One region of the Ensifer sp. VA4 genome, then DNA from elsewhere that is predicted to be linked to it. Evidence: riboswitches for the same ligand, from Rfam matches in the RefSeq annotation. Region 1 holds a riboswitch; each other region holds the start of a gene.
The links. A riboswitch is a leader RNA that binds a small molecule or an ion and turns the genes downstream of it on or off. The one in region 1 is predicted to bind cobalamin.
Positions count from the first base shown of each region.

Region 1 (5,691 bases):
GGCAAGCTATCCCGGACTTCTGAAAGAGGGGCGCCTTCCGGGCGGCTTCAATCCGAGCCTTGCCGGCGATGGGCCGGAAGGCTGGATCGATGAGCGCGTCGTCGGTCTTGACCAGGGGCTCGTCGTGATGATGATCGAGAACTGGCGAAACGGCTTCGTCTGGGAGCTGACACGCAGCCTGCCGGCGATCCGGCGCGGCCTCGAACGCGCGGAGTTTGAGGGTGGCTGGCTGGCGACGGAGACGGCATGAATTTGGATGAGCGCCGGCAGACAGCGGAAACTGCAGGGAAATATCCGCCGCAGGTGCCGGCGGTGGTCGAGCGGTTGCGCGCGCAGTTTCCTGACGCCGGCGTTTCGCTCGATGTGGGCGAAAGCGCCTTCAGTGCGCCGGAAGCCTTCTGGGCCATGGGCGGGGCAGGGGTCGAGCAGGGCCTTGCCTATCAGGACTTTTTCGCAATCGGCTTGACGGACCGAATCCGGGCGGCGCATCTGATCGCCTTTTATAGCCGGCAACTGAGTGTGGTTCTCGGCGCGTTCTATCTCGGCGCGGGGCTTCACGCAGAAATCGCCGGCATTCGCTTCGAGGACTGGGTTCGGCTGCATGAGGGGCGGGGGATTGCCGGCAGGCGCTATCATTTCCATCTTGATCGGCTGACCGCGGTGCCGCAGGAGAGCGAACGCGGCAGTGCTTTCGAGCGCGGCTTCACCGCCCATCTGGCGCCGGTCGTCGCCGTCTTGAAACGGCGGACGGGGCTTTCCTCCGGAGCGCAGTGGCGGCTGGCGGCGGATTCGCTTGCCGGCGCCTTCCTGGAGATCGGACGGGCGATCGGCGAAGAGGCGCGCGGCATGGCCGAGGCGCTGGCAATCGTCAAAAGGCCGGGGTCGCCGCTGTTCTCGGAAGAACTCTGCTACGAGGAGATCTCGGCTATCGATCCGGCAAGCAGCGAGCGGCTGTCGCGCCAGTACCGGATACGCAGCGGCTGCTGCCTCTATTTCCGAACGGAAGGCGGCAGCTTTTGCGACACCTGCGTGCTGCTCGAACCGGACGATCGTCGCCGACGGCTGGGAGCCCATCTCATGCAAAACGGCGGGGGCTGAACCCCCGCCGCTTGCTTGTTCAGGCTCTCATGAGCACGGGATCGGCCGGATCAGTTCGCCCTGGCGAAACGTTCGTTGACGAAGCCGGAAACGACGCCGAGCACGATCCAGAAGGCAAGCGTGGTGGCGAGGGCGGCAACGGCAAATTCGGCACCGAGCACGGCCGGGACATTGCTGGAGATGTCGAGCGGCTGCGGTGCGCCGTAGACATGCGGCGCGGCGATCAGCGCGAGGCCGACGACCTTTGCGACGATCTCCTCGCGCAGGACGACGAGATAAAGGCCGACGGCAGAGAGGGCGACGGTTGCCAGCCACCAGGCCTGGCGATCGCCGAGCTCGGCGGCCGGGAAGCCCGGCAATTCCGGCGGCAGGCCGATTGCCGGCAACATGTGCACCGCCAGCCAGCCGCAGGCGCCCCAGAGCGCACCGTTCCTCAGCGTGATCGGATAGCCGATCACCAGGCTGACGCCGGCCAGCAGAAGGCCGAAGCCGGAGCCGGTGACGAGGTTCGCCATCAGCGTGCCCGAGAAGCGGCTCAGGCCGAACATGATGCCGCCTTCCTCGTGTTCGCCTTCATGCGCATAGGCCGGCGTGATCGGCGACAGCGCATCGAGCACGGCGCCGAGCGGCGAGACCGCCTTCAGCGACGAATGCTGGTCGTGCCCCTCTGCGGCCGGCTGCGCCGCCCCCGGCTGGCCGGTGGGCTGCTCGGTAGTGGCCGGAGCCTCGCCTTCGAATTGTTCTGCATGCAGGATCAGCGGCGTGACCCTCAATTCCTGGGCGCCGGTCATGAAGACACCGGCAATCAGCCCAGCCACGATCGCGGCCAGAAGCGTTCTGACAATCATCTTGAATTCCCTCGATAACGACAAAAGCCACGCGCTCTGGCGTGGTTTGCAGGCCTTTCCGTTCTTTCTGCCATGCGGACGGCCCTTGTGCGCCGGACGAACCGGCATGCACAAACACCCACATCCGGCACAGGCCGGATGCGTTCAGGTCCGCAGACACGTCGGTGCGGAACGTAAGCTACGTTCCGAGACATCTGTTTAGTGGCAGGGGAAGCCGTAGGAATGGCGGGTGTCGTGCGCGGTGTCGTGCAGCACGGCCGAGTTGGCAAGGCCGGCGCCGAAGACGAGGAATGCGCCGATGAGAAGCGCGATGACGCCAGCGGTCAGACGATCGCTGAGGGAGAGCGGGGTGCTCGAAATGGTAGACGTAGCCATGACAACCTCCGTGATGGCATCGGGAAATTCCCGGTGTGGGCCCTATGCCCGTATCGAGTGGCAGGTTTCCTGGCTCACGGCGCTGGGCGAAATGCCCGGGATCTGCCTCGCCTTCCCAGTCCGACCACCCTCTCGCGGTCTCTTCCAGTGGCTTCTCCCGGATCGCTCCGGAACGGCAAGATCGACGTCGCTCTACAGTCGCGGGGTCGGCCGTGATTTGAATGCCCAGCTTGGGTCCATCCGTCACGTTCCCGTTTACTCCCGACACACGTTCGCGTCTCGGGAACCAATCGATCGCTGATGATTATGAGCGTGTCATGGCGTTGTCAATTGAGCCTGCGCCGCCGGCCGCTTCATCAGCGACAAAATCGCGAAGGATCATCTGTTTGTAGGCCTCGACGATGCGGCCGCCCTCGGCGCGGTCGACCGAGATGGCGAGCCGCATCGTGCATTCGCCGAGATACATGATCAGGAACGCGGCCTCGTCGATCGCCGCGCGTGGGCGTTGCGGCTGGAGCCGGGCAAGGACATCGCCGAGCAGACGGCCGGTCATGCGGCTTTCTTCCAGTTCGATCTGCCTCAGCGTCTTGTCGGCCTGCATCGCCGACCAGATGTCGCGCATCACCGGTTCGGCGAGGAACATGTCGTAATAGGTATCGAAGAGCGCGCCGAAGGCGTCGCGCAGTTCTGCCATCGACGTCACCTTGGCGAATTCGCCCTCGATGCATTCGCGGGAATAGGCGTTGTAGCGCTCGGCGAGCGTGCGCACGATCGCCGACTTGTCCGGGAAATACTGGTACAGCGATCCGATCGAAATCCCTGCCTTTTCCGCCACTTCGCTCATGCGCATGGCATCGCTGCCCTTCTCGGCGATGAGCGTGGAGGCGCAGGTGAGGATGTGCTCGACGCGCTCCCGGCTGCGCTTCTGGCTGGGCGTGCGGCGGAGCGCGGTGTCGTCCTCGCCTGCAATCGGCAGGGTGCCTGTCGGCTCAATCATGAGTGATCCTCGCATTTTGTCTTGACTCCCAAAATACGAGGATTTATCACATTTGCAAATGTGAGAGTTACTCATGTTTTGAATCGGGAGGAAAGATCATGTCTGGCAAGGTTACGTTGGTGCTGGGTGGTACGGGCAAGACGGGGCGTCGCATCGCGGAGCGGCTGCGCGCCAAGGGCGTCGCGGTGCGCGTCGGGGCGCGCTCGGCCGAGACGTCCTTCGACTGGAACGACGAGACGACCTGGGCGCCGGTGCTCGAGAATGTCGAGCGTGTCTATGTCAGCTATCAGCCGGATCTCGCCGTGCCTGGTGCAGTCGAGGCGATCCGCCGCTTTTCCGCGCTTGCGGTCGGTGCCGGCATCAAGCGGCTCGTGCTGCTTTCGGGGCGCGGCGAGGATGCGGCGCAGGCGGCCGAACGCGAATTGCAGGCCTCGGGCGCCGACTGGACGATCATTCGCGCCAGCTGGTTCTTCGAGAATTTCAGCGAAGCCTTCCTGATGGACGCGGTTCGCAGCGGCATGGTCTACCTGCCGCCGGACGCGGTCACCGAACCGTTCGTCAGCGCCGACGACATTGCCGATGTCGCCGTCCTTGCGCTCCTCGACGACGCGCATGTCGGCAAGATCTATGAACTGACCGGGCCGCGGCTTCTGACCTTCGCCGAGGCCGTCGCGGAGATCGCCGCGGCATCGGGGCGTCCCATCGGTTACCAGTCCGTGCCGCTTGCCGATTTCGTGGCGCAGATGCGAGCCGAGGGGCTGCCGGATGACTACGTCGAACTCATCCGCTATCTCTTCTCGTCCGTGCTCGATGGGCGCAATTCCAGCCTGACGTCCGATATCGAGCACCTGCTTATGCGGCGGCCGCGTGACTTTGCAACTTACGTCCGGGAGACCGCAGCAACCGGTGTCTGGAGTGTCGCCGCATGATCTCGCTGATCCCCGCTTTGGCCTTCATCGCCGCCATCGGTTCCGGCCTGATGGCCGGCCTGTTCTTCATCTTCTCGGTCTGCATCATGCAGGCCCTGTCGCGGCTGCCGCCGGAGCAGGGGATCGCCGCGATGAACGCAATCAATGACGTCATCCAGAACCCGTTCTTCCTCAGCGCCTTCATGGGCACGGCGCTGATCGGACTGGCGCTGGTGATCATGGCCCTCCTCTCGGACGGTGAAGGCGGATGGCTGCTCGCGGCAGGCGGCATCGCCTATGTCGTCGGCGTGCTGCTGGTCACGATCATCTTCAACGTGCCGATGAACGATGCGCTTGCCGCTGCGGTAACCGGCCAGGCCGCGACCGATCTCTGGCAGCAGCGCTATCTCATCGACTGGGTCTGGTGGAACCACGTGCGCACCGTCGCCTCGATCGGCGCGCTGGCGCTCTTCATTCTCGGCTTCGCCCGCACGTGACGAATAGCGCGGCAAGGCCTTCGCACCTTGCCGCCGTTTTGCCGTGTTGCCGAGGCGCTCAGCGTATCGGGCCGTCTTCATGGATGCGTCGTCCCTTCCAGGCGGCAAGCGCATCCGAGAGATCGTCGGTCGGGACCATCTGGGCGAACTGTTCGCTCTCGACCAGCAGCCCCTCCGCGATCGACATGTTGAGGCCGCGGGTAACGGCGGTGATGATCGAGCGAACGGCAAGTGGCGAATAGCCCAAGATGCGCCTGGCCAGGTCACGGGCCGCAGGGATCAGCGCGTCATGGGCGACGACCCGGTTGATGAGCCCCATCGCCAGTGCGTGCTCGGGCGAGAAATCCTCGCCCGTCAACAAGAGTTCGAGCGCGCGCTTGCGGCCGGCAAGGCGCGGCAGGCGCTGGGTGCCGCCGAAGGTCGGCGGCATGCCGAGCTTGATCTCGGGCTTGGCGAAGCGCGCCCTGTCGCTGGCGATGGCCAGATGCACGGCCTCGGTGATCTCGCAGCCGCCGCCATAGGCGATGCCGTTGACGGCGGCGATGACCGGCTTTGGAAAGGCTTCGAGCCGGGCCGTCAGCCCCTGGCCGCGGCGGACGAAATCGCGCACGGCGGGGTTCACGCCCTTGGCCACGCTTTCGGAAAACTCATGAATATCGCCGCCGGCGGAAAAGGCGCGGTCGCCAGCGCCGATGATGATCACGGCGCCGACATTATCGTTTACCTCGATCGTGTCGAGAAGGGTGAGAAGCCAGTCGATCAGCTCGTAGTTCAGCGCGTTGAGCTTCTGCGGGCGGTTGAGCGTGAGGAGGGCAATGCCCTCGGAAATCTGCATCAGCACGGTATTGGACATCGTTGCTCTCCGGCAAAGGTTGACGCGGGGAGGCTAGGTGAGGGATGATGTCATGTATATTCACTAGTCGGTATACATCGTGATGGCGAAAGCAGAGAAGTCGACCCGGGATGTG
Region 1 covers NZ_JBVQPO010000020.1:42,421-48,111, reverse strand. Annotated here, with positions in the region: gene AC0C6X_RS27435 (glucoamylase family protein) at 1-250, shown strand, start outside; gene AC0C6X_RS27430 ((2Fe-2S)-binding protein) at 247-1,098, shown strand; gene AC0C6X_RS27425 (CbtA family protein) at 1,149-1,946, opposite strand; gene AC0C6X_RS27420 (CbtB domain-containing protein) at 2,145-2,321, opposite strand; cobalamin riboswitch at 2,364-2,627, opposite strand; gene AC0C6X_RS27415 (TetR/AcrR family transcriptional regulator) at 2,626-3,318, opposite strand; gene AC0C6X_RS27410 (NAD(P)H-binding protein) at 3,417-4,247, shown strand; gene AC0C6X_RS27405 (anthrone oxygenase family protein) at 4,244-4,723, shown strand; gene AC0C6X_RS27400 (crotonase/enoyl-CoA hydratase family protein) at 4,782-5,576, opposite strand; gene AC0C6X_RS27395 (TetR/AcrR family transcriptional regulator) at 5,659-5,691, shown strand, end outside.

Region 2 (5,691 bases), on a different contig from region 1:
TTCGGTGATATCAGCCCCTCATCCGCCTGCCGGCACCTTTCCCCGCACGCGGGGAGAAGTGACTACCGCGCGGGTCTGAGCCAACGGCGAGGCACGTTTCCGCAAACGGGGCGAGGGCTGGGGTGAGGGCAGTCTGGGCAGCTGTCGGGGATACGGCGTTAGAGCGTGCAGGAGACGCAGCCCTGGACCTGTGTGCCTTCGAGTGCCATCTGCCGAAGGCGGACGTAGTAGATGGTCTTGATGCCTTTCTTCCAGGCGTGGATCTGGGCGCGGTTGATGTCGCGCGTCGTTGCTGTGTCACGGAAGAAAAGGGTCAGCGACAGCCCCTGGTCGACGTGCTGGGTCGCCGCTGCATAGGTGTCGATGATCTTCTCGGGTCCGATCTCGTAGGCGTCCTGGTAGTATTTCAGGTTGTCGTTGGTCATGAAGGCGGCCGGATAATAGACGCGGCCGATCTTGCCTTCCTTGCGGATCTCGATCTTCGAGACGATCGGATGGATCGAGGAGGTCGAGTGATTGATGTAGGAGATCGAGCCGGTCGGCGGCACCGCCTGAAGGTTCTGGTTGTAGAGACCGCCGTCCATCACCGCCCGTTTCAGCTCGAACCAATCTTCCTGCGTCGGGATGGGGATGCCGGCTCTGTCGAAGAGGCCTTTCACCTTTTCTGTTGCCGGCAGCCATTCAGCCTCGGTGTATTTGTCGAAATATTCGCCCGACGCATATTTCGAGTTCTCGAACCCTTTGAAGCTCTGGCCTTTCTCGATCGCCAATCGGTTCGAGGCTTTGATGGCGTGATAGGTGACCGTGTAGAAATAGATATTGGTGAAATCGATGCCTTCCTCGGAGCCGTAGAAGATGTGCTCGCGGGCGAGATAGCCGTGCAGGTTCATCTGGCCGAGGCCGATCGCGTGGCTGTCGTCGTTGCCCTTCTCGATCGAGGGCACTGAGGAGATGTGGCTCATTTCGGAGACGGCGGTCAAGGCGCGGATCGAGGTTTCGATCGTGTGGCCGAAATTTGGTGAGTCCATCGCCGCGGCGATGTTCAGCGAGCCGAGGTTGCAGGAAATGTCCTTGCCCATGCGGGCGTAGGAGAGGTCCTCGTTGAATTCGCTGGATTCGCTCACCTGCAGGATTTCCGAGCAGAGATTACTCATGGTGATGCGCCCGGCGACCGGGTTTGCCCGGTTCACCGTGTCCTCGAACATGATGTAGGGATAACCACTCTCGAACTGGATCTCGGCGACGATCTGGAAGAACTCGCGCGCCTTGATCTTCTTCTTGCGGATGCGCGCATCCTCGACCATCTCGCGATACTTCTCCGTCACCGAAATCTCGGTCAGCGGCATGCCGTAGACGCGCTCAACGTCATAAGGCGAGAAGAGGTACATGTCCTCGTTGTTGCGGGCGAGCTCAAAGGTGATGTCCGGGATCACGACGCCGAGGGACAGCGTCTTGATGCGGATCTTTTCGTCGGCGTTTTCGCGCTTGGTGTCGAGGAAGCGCATGATGTCGGGGTGGTGGGCATGCAGATAGACGGCGCCTGCGCCTTGGCGGGCGCCAAGCTGGTTGGCGTAGGAGAACGAGTCTTCGAGCAGCTTCATGATCGGGATGATGCCCGACGACTGGTTCTCGATCTGCTTGATCGGTGCGCCCATCTCTCTGATATTGGTAAGCGACAGCGCCACGCCGCCGCCTCGCTTGGAAAGCTGCAGCGCCGAATTGATCGCACGGCCGATGCTTTCCATATTGTCCTCGATCCGCAGCAGGAAGCAGGAAACCCGCTCTCCACGTTGCTTCTTGCCGGCATTGAGGAAAGTCGGCGTCGCCGGCTGGAACCGGCCGGAAATGATCTCGTCGACCAGATCGCGGGCAAGCTGCTCGTTGCCGCGCGCAAGCGTCATCGCCACCATGCAGATGCGGTCCTCGTAGCGCTCCAGGTAGCGCTTTCCGTCGAAGGTTTTCAGCGTATAGGATGTGTAATATTTGAACGCGCCGAGGAAGGTTGGAAAACGGAACTTCTTGGCTAGGCGTGGTCATAGAGGTCGCGCACGAAGTTGAAGGAGTACTGGTCCAGGACCTCCTGTTCGTAATAGCCCTCGGTCACCAGATAATCGAGCTTTTCCCTGAGATTATGGAAGAAGAACGTGTTCTGGTTGACGTGCTGGAGGAAGTACTGTTTCGCCGCCAGCCGGTCCTTGTCGAGCTGGATCCGGCCCTCTTCGTCATAAAGGTTCAGCATCGCGTTCAGCGCATGATAGTCCAGCGCCGCTTCCGTCGCCTTCAGGGGGTGTTCGCGTGTTGTGACGTCCAAAATCGTTCCATCCCGTTTTTGACATTGGCGACGTCTTCGTCCGTTCCGATTAGCTCGAAACGATAGAGATAAGGCACGCTGCACTTGGCCGAGATGACGTCGCCGGCGACCCCGTAGGTCGCGCCGAAATTGCTGTTGCCCGCGGCAATCACGCCGCGGAGGTGAGAGCGGTTGACCGCGTCGTTCAAGAAGCGGACTACCTGTTTCGGCACGGCGCCCCGGCCGTCGTCGCCGCAATAGGTGGGCACGACCAGCACATAGGGTTCGGTGACTGTAAGTGTATCCTTACTTTCCGCGAGCGGTATACGCTTTGCGCGAAGCCCGAGTTTTTCGACGAAGCGATGGGTGTTTTCCGAGCGGCTGGAAAAATAGACGATAAGCCCCACCGCTTCTCTCCTCTAAGATAGCGCGCTGATCTTGTCGGGGCGGAAACCCGCCCAGTGTTCGGGGCCGGCGACGACGACGGGGAGCTGCATGTAGCCGAGGCCCTTGACCGTCTCGAGCGCGTCCTGGTCGGCCGAGATATCAATGACCTCGTAGCTGACGCCCTGGCGATCGAGCGCCCGGTAGGTCGCGGTGCATTGGACGCAGGCGGGCTTGCTGTAGACGGTGACGTTCATATCTTCCTCGTTTGGTCGGCTGGATAGGGGCAAGAGAAGGCGCGCGGACACGCGACCGCGATCCGGCGAAATGCAGGGCTGTCATGGCTGTGGCTTGCTCGGGTATGGAGCCCGGGCACGCCTCTTCTTCAGCTGCGCGGGAATCCGCGCCTCTTGATTGGCGAGTGATGGAAATTCGATGACGCAGGCATGACTTCACCCCGAAGCTTTCGACAGGCTGCCGGGGAGATGTCGAGACGACCAGGCAGGCTCATCCTGCCGCACTCAACCCCTCCGGACACCCCGCCCGTGGACGTTTGTTGCTCGAGGCAGGTCTCCTGGCTCACGGGTCGACGCTTCCATCCCGACCTTCCCGAGGCCTCATGCCTCAGTGGTCCAATTCCGGACAGTCGCTCGCCGTCTACAGTTGCGGGGGCAGCTACGGCATAGCCGGGCGGAAAGCCGCCGGCGCACCGTATTCCCGTCTTAGCTCCCAATCCTTGCGAATCGGAAGAACCTCAAACACTAGATATAGTATCTCATCGCCAATCTGCGTCAATAGGTGCGCGACGTCGGAGATCCGGTGCGGAGGGTCATTTCTCCCCGATATGGATAACGGGACGTAAACGGCGGACTGCAGCGGAACCCACCGGGGAGGCTTGTCGGCTACAAACTGGCGTGCTCCGCCAATGTCTGGCGGGGCACCGCCGCGGCCATTGCGAGGTTTCAGGCCGAAGGTCTCTGTGGTGCGATCCGCTCGCTCACGGGGTGCTGCACCAGAAGATCCGGGTACGTTTTGTCCCGGCAATCTGTCAGTCGCAAAGCGAGATGCTGACGTCCCTGTTTTCGCCGGGCTGCGCGCGCGGCGAGATCGTCACGGAGGGCCGCGTGTTGGTGCGGTCGCTTTTTGGCGAGGGCTTCGGCGCGGATGACGGGTCTTCCTTCGACCAGTGCCATGGATCGGCAACATCGCCGACGCGCGCCCGGATGGTCTCGTGGTCCCGCGTCAGGCCGATATCCTTCAACTGCAATTCGCTGAACGTATCGATGGCGATGGTCGGATTGAGGGTGCTTCCGGCCCGCTTCAGGACATGACGGATCGCTGATCGCACTGCGCTAAGCATTGCTATCCTCTTTGTTTTTGCTGTTGTGTTCGCGAGAAAAGTGAGGAATTTTGCCGCTTCGCGCAAAGCGATTTCTCGCATGCTGGCATAAAGAATGCTTATCTCAGCGCCATGAGCAAGATTCCTCCCATGAGTGCGGTGCGCGCCTTCGAAGCCGCCGCCAGGCACCTGAGTTTCACCCGTGCGGCCGAGGAACTCGGGATGACTCAGGCTGCCGTCAGCTACCAGATCCGGCTGCTGGAGGAGCGCATCGGCACGCCGCTCTTCGTACGGCTTCCGCGCGAGGTGCGGTTGACGGCCTCCGGGCGGCAGTTGGCGCCTAAGGTGACGGAGGCGATCGACCTGCTGGGCTCGGCCTTCTCCGAGATTGCCGACAAGACCGAACATCACCTGCACATTTCCGTGCTTCCGACCGTCGTTTCGAGCTGGCTCGGCCCCAGGCTCGCCTCGTTCCAGACCGCCCAGCCGAACATCAGTATAAGGGTGCACATGTCGACCGATCTGGTCGATTTCAAGCGCGACGCCATCGATCTTTCAGTGCGCAGCGGCAACGGCGACTGGCCCGGCAACGACGTATTTCCACTGTTCCCGATCGATTACATGCCGGTCTGCACGCCGGCCTTCATGAAAAAGCACCAGCTCAGGCAGCCCTGCGACGTGCTGCGCGTCCGGCGTTTCGGCAATGCCAACTGGTGGCGCCGATGGATGATCGAGACCGGCGTAGAGCCGCCGGAAAGCAACGGCACCGAGCTGATCTTCGACGTCCAGGCGATGGATGTCGCGACCACCCTGGCGGAACACGGCATCGCCATTGCCGTATCGACCTTCCTGATGGAGGAACTGAAGAGCGGCAGGCTCATTCGGCCATTCGAACATCTGGTCAGGGACGGTCGCGCCTATTGGCTGGTCTATCCGCAAAGCAGCCGACGGCAGAAGAAGATTCAGGCTTTTCGCGACTGGATCCTTGCCGAGGCGGACGCGTCGAATGCGCTGCTCGCGATCGCGATGGATGATTCGAGGTCGGCATCCCCTCAGGCCGTGGTCGGCGCAAGTGCGCTCATGAAGCCTGAATAGGTCTTGCTGAGTGGTGATGCGTAGGAACCGCGCTTGCTGGTCATAAGTCCTTGCGACACCAACGCCTCCGCCTGCTTGACGGCGGCGGAGACGCCATCGATCACCGGAACGCCGTAATCGGCTTGCAGGTCCCGGGCAAGGTCTGCCATGCCGGCGCAGCCGAGCACGATCGCCTCGGCGCCGTCTTGAGTAAGCGCCAGTTCGATCTCGCGTCGCAGTTTGGCAAGCGCGTTCGAGGCCTTGTCTTCCAGTTCGAGCACCGGAATATCGGCGGCGCGCACCTTGGCCCGGCTGCCCATGCCGTAGTGCCGGACGAGATTCTCGATCAGGACGCGGGAACGTTCGAGCGTCGTGACCACGGTGAAGCGTTGCGCCAACATGGCAGCGGTCGCGACGGCGGACTCGCAGAGCCCGACCACTGGAATACGGGCAAGCGCGCGGGCGGCTTCAAGGCCCGTGTCGTCGAAGCAGGCAATGACCGCAGCATCGGCGCCGGCCCCTTCCCCGTCGCGAATTTCTGTAAGCAGGCCCGGAAGTGCGACCGCGCCGTCATAATGCCCCTCGATCGAGGCCGGTCCGGACT
Region 2 covers NZ_JBVQPO010000011.1:186,102-191,792, reverse strand. Annotated here, with positions in the region: partial or broken gene nrdE (class 1b ribonucleoside-diphosphate reductase subunit alpha) at 159-2,239, opposite strand; gene nrdI (class Ib ribonucleoside-diphosphate reductase assembly flavoprotein NrdI) at 2,281-2,697, opposite strand; gene nrdH (glutaredoxin-like protein NrdH) at 2,710-2,931, opposite strand; cobalamin riboswitch at 3,222-3,446, opposite strand; gene AC0C6X_RS20410 (hypothetical protein) at 3,723-4,100, opposite strand; gene AC0C6X_RS20405 (LysR substrate-binding domain-containing protein) at 4,164-5,108, shown strand; gene AC0C6X_RS20400 (aspartate/glutamate racemase family protein) at 5,066-5,691, opposite strand, start outside.
Region 2: linked by a shared signal. The riboswitch ahead of nrdH (glutaredoxin-like protein NrdH) and the one ahead of AC0C6X_RS27420 (CbtB domain-containing protein) in region 1 are both predicted to bind cobalamin.

Region 3 (5,691 bases), on a different contig from region 1:
CACGTCGCGCGGTGTCGTCAACATGGCGGCGCTTGCGGTCGTCGAAGCCAGCCATCCGGGCTGATATGAAGCCGCGGAGATCGCCATCGATCTTCGCGGATACCGGGCGCCAGACCGGCGCCCCCAATGCCATATCCAGGCGTCGCGCAATCGTCGCGCGCGGCGCTCCAAGTCCCGGGGATTGCAGCGGAATCACCATTCGCGTTCTGCGCGCGTACGCCTGCCGCCATCAGCAGCAACCGAAAATTGCAGAGCTGGTATTATACCCCAAACGGGTAAGTTTGCGCTGGACAAAAGGTGAACCCCTAACCATGCTGCAACCTCGGACGAGATTCGGTGTTGTGGCATGACTGAGCAACAGGCTGTCCTCGACATGCTGGAAATCCTGGAATGCGGGGGCTGTGTCGAGCCCGCTCATTTCTTTACGCTGATGCGCCGGACCTTCCGCATCGCTCATCTTCTGTACCTTGAAGCCGAGCCCTACGCCGACGAGCTCAAGATCTGCCGCCTGCATCACACCTTCGGCGCCTATGCGGCCGAAATCTACCGGTCGCGCAACCTTCACAGAATCGATCCCATCCTGAAGCTCGCACTTGGCGGCGTCCGCCCGGTGGAGTGGACGATGGCGCGGCATCGCTTTCCGGATTGCGAGCCCCTGTTTGAGGCGGCGCAGGAGATCGGCCTTTCGACCGAAGGCGTCGCCTTGCCGCTGCCTTCGCCTGCCGGCCGCATGGCACTGCTTGCCCTCAACGTCAACATGTCGGCCGACGAATGGACGGCCTATCGGCGCCAGCATCTGCGCGATTTCCAGCTCGCGGCCAACCTCTTCCATGCCGCAATGCTCGAGCACGCGGCAATGCCCGGAGCGTTTTCGGCGCGCGAGCGCCTCACCGGCCGCGAAACCGAGGTTCTGACCTGGGCCGCCGCCGGCAAGAGCTATTGGGAAATCGCCACGATTCTCGGCATTTCCGAACGCACCGTGCGCTTCTTCATGACCAATGCGCGACGCAAGCTGAATGTCGTCTCCAATACGCAGGCCGTTGCCCAGGCTGTGCGCCATGCGCTGATCCCCACTGTTTGACGCCGGCCGCGCCTACAGCGCCGAGCGTCTTATCAGACGCGCAAAGGTCGCTGTAGCACTTTGATTTGCTGCATGTCTTTGTCCTTAAATCGAGGTCGACTTAAGGAGACATGCAGTAGGCTCTCTCCCAAAACCCCTCGAAATCTAGTGGACAATATCACTGATTTAAACTGTCACTACCGACAGTTACGCGACCGTCGCCAGCCTGACAGCATCCGCCCATCCCAAAACAAGGATGGAGAAAAAGATGATCAGGATTCTGAACGGAAAGACCCGCGCACAGCACCCGCAGGCCGTCGACGAGATGTTCCGGCTGCGCAAGCGCGTCTTTCACGATTTCCTGAAATGGGATGTTCAGACCGACGGCGAGTGGGAGATCGACAACTACGACAAGGCGAACCCGCTCTACGTGCTGTCCTACGCCCCCGACACCGGTCGCCTGCGCGGCTCGCTCCGGCTGCTGCCGACGCTCGGCCCCAACATGCTGGACGATACCTTCCCGATCCTGCTCGGCGACAACCCGGAAATCCGCAGCGCTTCGGTCTGGGAATCGAGTCGCTTCTGCATCGAGCCCGATATTTCGCAGGACCGCGCCTCGAACCAGGTCACCGTCGCGGCCGCCGAGTTGATGTGCGGCGTTGGCGAACTCGGCCTCGCCTCCGGCATCAGCCATATCGTCACGGTCACCGACGTGTTCCTGGAACGCATGTTCCGCCGCATGGGATGCCCGGGAGAGCGCATCGCCGAACCGCATCGCATCGGCTCGGTCTTCGCCGTTGCCGTCGCCTGGGAAGTGACCGAAAGCCTGCTTCAGCGCATGAAGGCTGTTGCCGCCATCGAAGGCACCGTTCTGGAACGCCCGATGTCGCTGGAAACCGCCCGCGCCGCCTGAGCGCTTCGGCCGGCCGGACCCGTTAACGCAAACCGCCGCTTGTTGTTGCACGATCACCGACAAGCTCTATGATGGAGGTGAAAAAGGAATTGCCGCCGGCAGCCGCCCACACCAGAAGCTTGGCATCGTGCGGCAGCAGGAAGAGACTTCGCCCGTGTTCCCTCGCTTGAAACACGTCGCTGCGGCGCTTGTGCCGTTGGCTCTGGTCGGTGCCGATCCTTCGCTGGCATCGACCGTGTGCGACCGGCTGAATACCCGGCTTGCGCAAATGTCCGACATGGTCGCCACCAATGCCGATGCCCGCGACTATGCCAGCGCCATCTCGCGCCAGAATATCGAACTGCGCCGGGCGAAGAACGATCGCCGGCGCGCGGGCTGCGGTGGCGGCAGCGTCGCCACCTTCGATGGCGGCGACCCCGACACCTGCGGCGAGCTCAACAGCCTCATCGCCGAGATGGAAGACAATCTGCGCATGCTGAAATCGGAGCGTGAGCAGATCGTCGCCGGCGGCAGCGAAGAGACCCGTCGCCGTATCGTCGCCGCGCTCGAGATCAATGGCTGCTACAGCGACCGCGACTATTTTGCGAGCGTCGAACCCGAAGAGCCGGAGACGCACCGCAACATCATCGCCGACCTGCCGCCTGACGACGCGTACGGGCCGATGCTTGGGCATGGCGAAGACGGCTATGCGCCGCAGGACGGCTACTATCGCGGAACCCTGCGGACCATGTGTGTGCGCACCTGCGACGGCGCCTTCTTCCCGATCTCTTCGGATGCGACGCCCGCCGACTTCCCGCGTGACGAACAGGCCTGCCGGGCGCGCTGCCCCGGCGCCGAGACCGAGCTCTACTTCCACGATCTCAACACGGAGGAGAGCGAGCAGATGGTCTCGGCCGTGACCGGCCTGCCCTATACTGAAATGCCCAATGCTTTCGCCTATCGCACCCGCGGCATCAGCAAACCCGGCATGTGCGGCTGCCAGATACCGCGGACCGCCGCGACCTCGCCGAAAGCAACCGGTACGATGACCGGCGACGATCAGTCGTCGATCGTGGTGATCGAAACCAAGAAGCCCGCAGATGCCACGACCGCAAAGGCGCCCCCCGAGGAGCGCCCCTACGATCCGTCCAAGAGCAAGGTGCGCGTCGTCGGCCCGACCTTCCTGCCCAACGAAGAAACCTCGATCGACCTCAAGCACCCGAAGGGACCGGCCTATCAACCGGTCCAGAATTGAGCGCGGTACGATCCGTCGCTGCCGTTCCCCAGCCTTCCTCAAACACCAGTTCTTCAAGCGGCAGGCGCTGGCGCCATCCCTTCACCGCCAGTTCGGGCTGCTGATAGAGGCGATCGACATAGCCGAGGCAGAGCCAGGCAACGATCTCGATATGATCGGGGATGCCGAGGATCGCCTTGATTTCCGCCTCGTGGAAGATGCTGACCCAGCCGACGCCCACCCCTTCGGCGCGGGCCGCAAGCCACAGGTTCTGCACGGCGCAAACCGTTGAATAGACATCCATCTGCGGATTGTGCGTGCGGCCGAGAACGACGGCGCCACCACGCGTGCGATCACAGGTGACGCAGATGCTGAGCGGCGCCTTGCGAATGCCTTCGAGCTTCAGCGAGCGGTACTTGGCCTGTTGCTCCTCCGCAAACATCAGCGCCGCCTCGTCATTGGCACGGCGAAAGGCCTGCCAGACGCGTTCGCGCGTTTCCGGCGCCCGCACCAGCACGAAGTTCCAGGGCTGCATGAAGCCCACGGACGGCGCGCTGTGCGCCGCTGTCAGCAGCCGCTTCACCAGTTCCTCAGGCAAAGGCTTGTCCAGGAATTCGTCACGCACGTCGCGGCGTGTTTCGATGGCGCGGTAGACGGCCTCCCGCTCTTGCAGCGAAAAGGCACCGGCAGCCGCAAGGCCACCCTTCGGTTCAGTCAGCATCGTTCGATCCCCAACAATGCGAAAACCTCCCGCCGTCCACGCGGGGTTCGGTCTATCTCGCCAGGCCGGTCTTCTGACTTCGGTTCAACCGGTCGCCCCACCTTCCCAGATCGATTGAAGATCCAGTGGCAAAACCTTGAATCAATTCAAGGTATTTCGAGAAGCGACCGTCCCCGTCACAGCGTTGGGCACGTTCCGGAATGACACCGGATTCCCGATTCTCCCGCTCACGCGGGCACCTGACGGCGCCATAAGGGCACAGCCGTCAGGGAAAGACAAGTACTTGTCAGAGGGGTGCCATCGGATGCGGCGAACCGTCATAGGCGCCCCAGACCGACTGATCGAAGCAGATCACCGATCCGGTCATCAGCCCGGATTCCGCCGAAGATAGATAGGCGCAGGCGCGCGCCACCTCCGCCGGATCGACGAGCCTGCCGAACGGCTGGCTGGCGGCCGCCTTTTCGAGCCAATCCGCGGCAGCCCCGTGAAACTCGCGCTGGATGCGATCTTCGCCCTCGGATGCCATCCAGCCGATATTCAGGCCGTTGACGCGGATGCGGTTGCGCAAGAGCGCGTAGGCCGTGTTCTTGGTCAACGTTTCGAGAGCCCCTTTCGACGCGCAATAGGCCGCGATGAAGGGCTGCCCGGCCATCGCCGACATGGAACCGATGTTGACGATCGTCCCTTCGGTCCGCTCGCGCCGCATCACCTTCACGGTCTCCTGCATTAGGAAGAAAGGCGCCCTTACATTGATGGCGAACATCCGGTCGAAGAGTTCCGGCGTCGTGTCGAGAATCGTGCCGCGATCGGTAATGGCGGCAGCGTTGACCAGCGCATCAACCCGGCCGAACTCGGCATCGCAGGCGGCAACGACCTTGCAGGCGTCTTCTACCTTCTCTAGGTCGGCCTCGACATAGACCACTTTCGCGCCGCTGGCCTTGCCGATTTCTTCCGCCTTCGCGCGCCCCTTGGCGGTATTGCGCCCGCAAATGACGATGCCGGCGGCACCGCGTTCGGCGAAAAGGCCGGCAATCGTGGCGCCCAGTCCCTGCGTGCCGCCGGTGACGATGGTGATCTTGCCTTGCATCTGTCCGTTCATCGAATTCCTCCCTCGGAAATGATCGTGTGAAACAGGTACGGCCCCCAACCACAACGCATCGGGAGACCGTCAAATGTGAGACGGAACCGTCAGCTCAGCTTGCGCCGCGCCTGCGCATCGAGTGCCGCATGAAAGTCCTGCTCTCTCGTTCCCGCGGCCAGTGGCTCGCGACCTCGACGAGGACAATCTGGCGCTGCTGCGCGAGCGGCGCGTTCATTTCGTCCTGCACCATGATCTGAAGACCGATGCGCGCACGGCATTTCGCACGATCATGCTGCACGGCCGCGCGCCGTCGGGCGCGGTCGGCCCTCAGCTTTCGGCGGTCGTCGTCATCACGCCCTATAACGTGCCGGAGTAGGACGATCGCCGGCGCCACTCGGTCCGGGGACGAGCCGGTTGCCGGAGGTTCCGCCCGGCAGGACCGTATCGTCAGCCGTTTCGACGCGATTGCGGCCGCGCCGCTTGGCGAGATAGAGCGCTTCGTCGGCAGCCAGCAGCAGGGCGCGTGCGGTCAGCCCGTGGCGCGGCGCAAAGGCTATGCCGGCGCTGCCGCCGACAGTGAGCAACTGGCTGTTGAACGCGACCGGTGTCTGCGCATCGGCGACAAGACCGGCTGCAAGTCCGCGAGCCTCGGCCTCGCTGCAATCGCCGAGAATGATGGCGAACTCGTCACCGCCGAGCCGTG
Region 3 covers NZ_JBVQPO010000006.1:116,119-121,809, reverse strand. Annotated here, with positions in the region: gene AC0C6X_RS12020 (NADP-dependent malic enzyme) at 1-64, shown strand, start outside; gene AC0C6X_RS12015 (helix-turn-helix transcriptional regulator) at 347-1,081, shown strand; gene AC0C6X_RS12010 (acyl-homoserine-lactone synthase) at 1,329-1,973, shown strand; gene AC0C6X_RS12005 (DUF2865 domain-containing protein) at 2,128-3,207, shown strand; gene bluB (5,6-dimethylbenzimidazole synthase) at 3,164-3,907, opposite strand; cobalamin riboswitch at 3,954-4,165, opposite strand; gene AC0C6X_RS11995 (SDR family oxidoreductase) at 4,194-5,006, opposite strand; partial or broken gene AC0C6X_RS11990 (LacI family transcriptional regulator) at 5,167-5,364, shown strand; gene AC0C6X_RS11985 (sensor domain-containing diguanylate cyclase) at 5,339-5,691, opposite strand, start outside.
Region 3: linked by a shared signal. The riboswitch ahead of bluB (5,6-dimethylbenzimidazole synthase) and the one ahead of AC0C6X_RS27420 (CbtB domain-containing protein) in region 1 are both predicted to bind cobalamin.

Region 4 (5,691 bases), on a different contig from region 1:
CGCCGTGCGGGTCGCGCTGGCGAGTTTCATGATGCGCGAAACCTCGTCGACCGAGCCGGGACGAAGCACCATCGGCGTCGTGCCGCGATAGAGCCCGCGGGATTCGACGAGATAGCGGGCCTTGTCCGCTTCGGCGGTCAGCGTATTGGCGCTGCCGACGATCTCGACGAAGGAGGCGATGAGTTCGGGTGAGGGAAGGGTCGTCGTCATAGGCCTGCCTTCGTGTTGCGCCTGCGCGCGCTATCGGACCGGTTGATATGAAGACACGATCCTCGGTTCGTATCGACTGCGATCATAACCGCAATCGCGGTGCGGACGAGATGCCGCACGCCATCTCACCCGCGCGGCGCCGCCGCCCGCTGCAGCCGATCGATGATCGCTTCGCCCAATCCTTCCGAAGGGATCGGCCCGACGGCGATCGTCGCCGCCCCGCTGGCGTCCGCGCGCTTCATGTAGTCGAAGAGATTGGCTGCCGCTTCGCGAAGATTTCCGGTCGGGCTGAGATCGAGAACCACGGCCGCCTGTTCCTCGCCGGCGATCCGGTCGCCGCCGAAGCGGATCAGCGCCTCACCGCTGCGCACATCGGCGGCATCAAGCCTCACGGCAGCGCCTGGCGCGTAGTGGGAGGCCAGCATGCCCGGCGCCTCGATCGTTGCGCCCGCCGTTTCCGGCCGGATCACCGGACGATCGAGCAGGCGCTCGACCTCGGCGGCATCGAGGCCGCCCGGGCGCAGCAGCCGGATCTCGTTGCCGTCGACCTTGATGATCGTGGACTCCAAGCCGATTTCGGCTGGGCCGGCATCGAGGATCAGTTTCAGTTTCTCGCCGAGATCGGCATCGACATGGGCCGCACTGGTCGGGCTGATCTTGCCCGAGGTATTGGCGCTGGGTGCGGCGAGCGGCCGCCCGAAACGAGCGATCACCCGGCGCGAGAAGCCGTCGGGCATGCGGATGCCAAGCGTATCGAGGCCGGCCGAGGCAAGCGCGTGCACGGTGCTCTCCGGCCGCTGCGGCAGGATCAAGGTCAGGGGGCCGGGCCAGAACGCTTCCGCCAGGCGTCGGGACAGGGGGTCGAAGCGCACATGAGCCTCGGCCATGGCCATGTCGGAAACATGCGAGATCAGCGGATTGAAACGCGGCCGCCCCTTCATCTCGTAGATGCGGCTGATCGCGTCGGGATTGGTCGCGTCGGCAGCAAGGCCATAGACGGTTTCGGTGGGAATGGCGACCGGTTCGCCTTCGGCAAGAACGGCGCAGGCGCGTTCGATCGCGCGGTCCGGTTCAATACCCGTGTCGATGATCTCTGCCATGCCGTTTCCTTTCCGACGCTTCCTTAGCGGACGTGCCGGGAAAACAGAACGATTTTCTTTGCGGGGATCGGTTGCTGGCTCAGAGGCTGCGGATGATGCGGCGCAGCGCGTCGTCCCGCGCACCCAGCATCAGCACGTTCTTGAGAGCAACCTTTGGGTCGTCCGTGCGGAAGAGCAGCCCGTTGTCACGGACGTTGCGGTTGATGACCATCTGTCCGTCTTCGGCGTTCGGCTCGATCGCGACGGCGAAATACATGCGGGAATAGCCGCTCTGGATGCGGTCGAAGAAATGGGTCTCGTCACCAAGGTCGCTGAAGAAATTGGCGAAATAGAACGACCAGGTGATGTCCTTGGAAGGAGTCACCGCGGTGCGCGCCGCCGTCACATGGCAATAGCCGAGATGCGGCTTGCCGACGAGCGTGCGGTGGAAGATCAGCTTCGGAAACTGGATCGAGGCGTGAAAGCCGTTGATCCGCTTGTGCGTCGTGTCGCCGGCGGTCGCGAGCTTCTTGCCGGTTCTGTCCGCGACTTCCTCATAGCTCAGATACCGTCGTTCGCTCGGCGCCCATTGCCGGCGGTTGATCCTGCCGGTGCGCAGGAACTCGCTGTGAACCGCCGTCTTCGGCACGACGGCCGGCGGCTTCTCGGCCGCTGCGTCGTAATATCTGAGTTTTGCCATGCGCCATCTGCCTGCGGGACATCCTCGTCCACCGGCAAGCCTAGTGCCTTATGGTTAATGAAGGATTTCCTTTCGTTGGCGGAAGATGCGCCGGTACTTTCATGAAAATGTCGCAAACGGGCGAAGTCTTCCCGCGCCTGCGCCATATCAGCCACAAAAGGTGGCATATGCCCAATATTTGATCTATCTGTCTGTTTATAAAGTGAAAAATTCCCGACGCCGGTTTGGGAGAACGGTTTCTGTCGTGTCGTCATTCTGGAATTGGATGTCGCTATCCGGCGTCTGCCAGGACGCCTTCCGCGCTTACATAGCCTTACTCAAGGTGTCGCCTTCCAAAGGGGAGGCGGAGAATTGGGAAGCCGGTCAAATCCCGGCGCTGCCCCCGCAACGGTGGTGGAGCGAAAGCCTCGGCAAAAGCCACTGGACGGTTCCGTCCGGGAAGGCGCCGGGCTGGTCCGCAAAGGACGGCTCCTGAGCCCGGAAACCAGCCTTGACGGACATAACCGTAACGGGTTGCGGCGGGCAGCCGGATCGGAGCCTGAAACGCATGGGTGCGCCCGTGCGGGTTCCTGTCCTGCCTCTCCGAAACATGGCGCATGAGGACAGGACATGGATACCAAGACCGATATGCTTCGCAAGCTGAAGGGCCGGCGTGACGGCTACAGCCTCGATCGGGCCTTCTACATCGATCCCGACTATTACCGGCAGGATCTGGAAAACATCTGGTACAAGGACTGGCTGTTCATCGGCCATGACTGCGAGATCCCGCGGGCCGGCAACTATTTCACCGTCCAGGTCGGCGATTTTCCCGTCGTCGTCACCCGTGATCGCCAGGGTACGATCCGCGCGCTCCACAATTCCTGCCGGCACCGCGGTTCCCGCGTCTGCACGCAGCACAAGGGGTCCGCGGCGAAGCTCGTCTGTCCCTATCATCAATGGACCTACGAGCTCGATGGCTCGCTGCTCTTCGCGCGCCAGATGGGCGAGGACTTCGACAAGGCGGCCCACAGCCTGAAACCGATCCACTGCGAGACGGTCGGCGGCTACATCTTCATCAACCTGTCGGAGACGCCGGCGGATTTCGCGGCCTTCCGTGAACTGGTCACCCCCTATCTCGCTCCGCACCGGCTGGGGGAGACCAAGGTCGCCTTCGAAAGCACCATCATCGAAAAGGGCAACTGGAAGCTCGTCTGGGAAAACAACCGCGAGTGCTACCATTGCGCCGCCAATCACCCCGAACTCTGCCGGACCTATCCGGAAGCGCCGACCGCGACCGGGGTGCAGGGCGCCAAGGACGATCCGGTGATCGCCGCCCATTGGGCGAAATGCGAGGCAGAGGGCCTGCCGAGCGAGTTCCGGATGTCGCCGACCGGCCAGTTCCGCGCCGCGCGCATGCCGCTGGTCGATAATGCCGAAAGCTACACCATGTCGGGTGCAGCGGCCGTCAAAAGGGCGCTGTCGGCCGATGTCCGGCAGAGGCAGATCGGCACGCTCCTGATGTTCCACTACCCGACCACCTGGAACCATGTGCTTTCCGATCACGCCATCACCTTCCGCGTGCTGCCGCTCGGGCCAGAGCTCACGCAGGTGACGACGAAGTGGCTGGTCAACAAGGATGCGGTCGAAGGCGTCGACTATACGCTCGATGACCTGACCCATGTCTGGACCGAGACCAATGACCAGGATCGCCAGATCGTCGAGGAAAACGCCTTCGGCATCCGCTCGCCGGCCTATGAGTCCGGCCCCTATTCGCCGGAGCATGAAGGCGGTGTGATGCAGTTCGTCGAATGGTACTGCAAGTTCATGGAGCAGCGCCTCGAGGGCGATGCGGCTCCGTTGTCGAAGGTCGCCTGACATGCAGATGGCACCTTCCTTCCACCATTTCGACGAACTGCATGTCTGGATCGACCGGCAGCAGATGCTCGAATGCACTTCGGCGGTCGTCGAGACCGCCGATGTCATGACCTTCACCTTCCGCGCGGAGAAGCCGGCCTGGTTTCGATACCTGCCTGGCCAGTTCGTCACCCTCGAACTGCCGGTCGCGGACGAACCGGTCATGCGCACCTATACCCTGTCCTCGACGCCATCGCGGCCGCTCTCGATCGCGGTCACGGTGAAGGCACAGGCCGACAGCATCGGCACCCGCTGGATGTTCGACCATCTCAAGCCGGGCATGAAGCTGAGGGCCTTCGGGCCGCTCGGCGATTTCAGCTTCGTCCGCCATCCGGGCGACAAGTACCTGTTCATCTCGGCCGGCTCCGGCGTCACGCCGATGATGTCGATGACCCGCTGGATGGCGGACTGCGTGCCGGAGACGGACGTCACCTTCATCTCCTGCGCCCGTCGGCCGGAGGATCTTTTGTTCCGCTCGGAACTCGAGGTCCTGGCAACGCAGATGTCCGGGCTGAACCTCGGCTTCATCGTCGAGGGACATGAGGCACGTCACGGCTGGCATGGTCTGCGCGGCCGGATCGACGGTGCCAAGTTGCCGCTACTCGCTCCCGACTTCCTGGAACGCACGGTGTTCTGCTGCGGGCCGGAGCCCTTCATGCGCGGTGTGCGCGAGATGCTGAAGGCAGCCGGTTTCGACATGAGCCGCTATCACGAGGAGAGCTTCCAGCCGGCGGCCGCGCCGGCTGCGGAAGAAATCGCCGTGCGCGCTGGTATCGGCGATGACGGCGACGGTCAGGTGGCCAAGGTCGCCTTCACCATGAGCGGCAAGGAAGTGGTGGCAAAGCCCGGCCAGACGATCCTGCAGACGGCCCGCGCCAACGGCGTCAGGATCGGCGCGGCCTGCGAGGGCGGCATCTGCGGCACCTGCCGTGTGATGAAGGTCGCAGGCGAGGTCGAGATGAGCCACAATGGCGGCATTCTCGATGACGAGATCGACGAGGGCTACATCCTCGCCTGCTGCTCGCGGCCGCTGGGAGATGTCCAGATCGAAGCCTGAAGGGGCTAGGGCGTGTTACAGGGCGGAGGCTGGACGGTGGCAGACCCTGGGCCGCCGGCATCGGCAGGTGGCTTGGAGCATCCGCCCTGCGCGGCGCCATCGGCCGCAACTGCCACCTGCAGGGCGCGCTCATGGCGGGCGAAATCGATCGAGCCGGTCACCAGCATGTCGACGCTGCTGCCGGCGCCGCTCGTGGCACCGGCACGGCTGACGAGCAGTGGCTCGCCAAGCGTTGCGGTCGCCCGTGTGGCCGCGTGCACTCCGGTCCCTTGCGCAGCTTGAGCGACGAGGGTGAGCGGCATTGGTTTTTCCGGCAGCAACGCGCCTTGCGCCCAGATCGCCTTCAGCGCCAGCGGCGACATCGCGGCGACGTTCACGTCGATGTCGTCCAAGGTGCCGGGCACACGATAGGGACAGCGCCGCTTGCCGCAATTGACGCCGGAGGAGAACTGCCACAGCGCATAGCTGTCCCAGTTGCCCATCGGGAAGACCTGGCGGATATCCGGCTTGTAGCGCGCATACCAGAGCGGCAGGCGCGATAGCAGCCGGTGCTTGGCGCGATGCGTGGCGATGTACTTGGCCGTGATGTGGTTGGTATAGAGGATCGGATAGCGTCCGGTCCGGGTCTTGATGTGGCCGGCGAAGATGGCGGCATCCTCGAGCGACATGTATTTGTCGGGATCGATGCCTTCGAGATCGAGAACCATCAGCTCGTCGTCGCGCGGCTCGGCGTAGTCGAGGAAATGGTTCGC
Region 4 covers NZ_JBVQPO010000001.1:202,242-207,932, reverse strand. Annotated here, with positions in the region: gene AC0C6X_RS01060 (FAD-binding oxidoreductase) at 1-210, opposite strand, end outside; gene AC0C6X_RS01055 (L-threonylcarbamoyladenylate synthase) at 336-1,310, opposite strand; gene AC0C6X_RS01050 (DUF6656 family protein) at 1,390-1,989, opposite strand; cobalamin riboswitch at 2,293-2,496, shown strand; gene AC0C6X_RS01045 (aromatic ring-hydroxylating oxygenase subunit alpha) at 2,599-3,843, shown strand; gene AC0C6X_RS01040 (FAD-binding oxidoreductase) at 3,845-4,939, shown strand; partial or broken gene AC0C6X_RS01035 (glycoside hydrolase family 25 protein) at 5,086-5,691, opposite strand, start outside.
Region 4: linked by a shared signal. The riboswitch ahead of AC0C6X_RS01045 (aromatic ring-hydroxylating oxygenase subunit alpha) and the one ahead of AC0C6X_RS27420 (CbtB domain-containing protein) in region 1 are both predicted to bind cobalamin.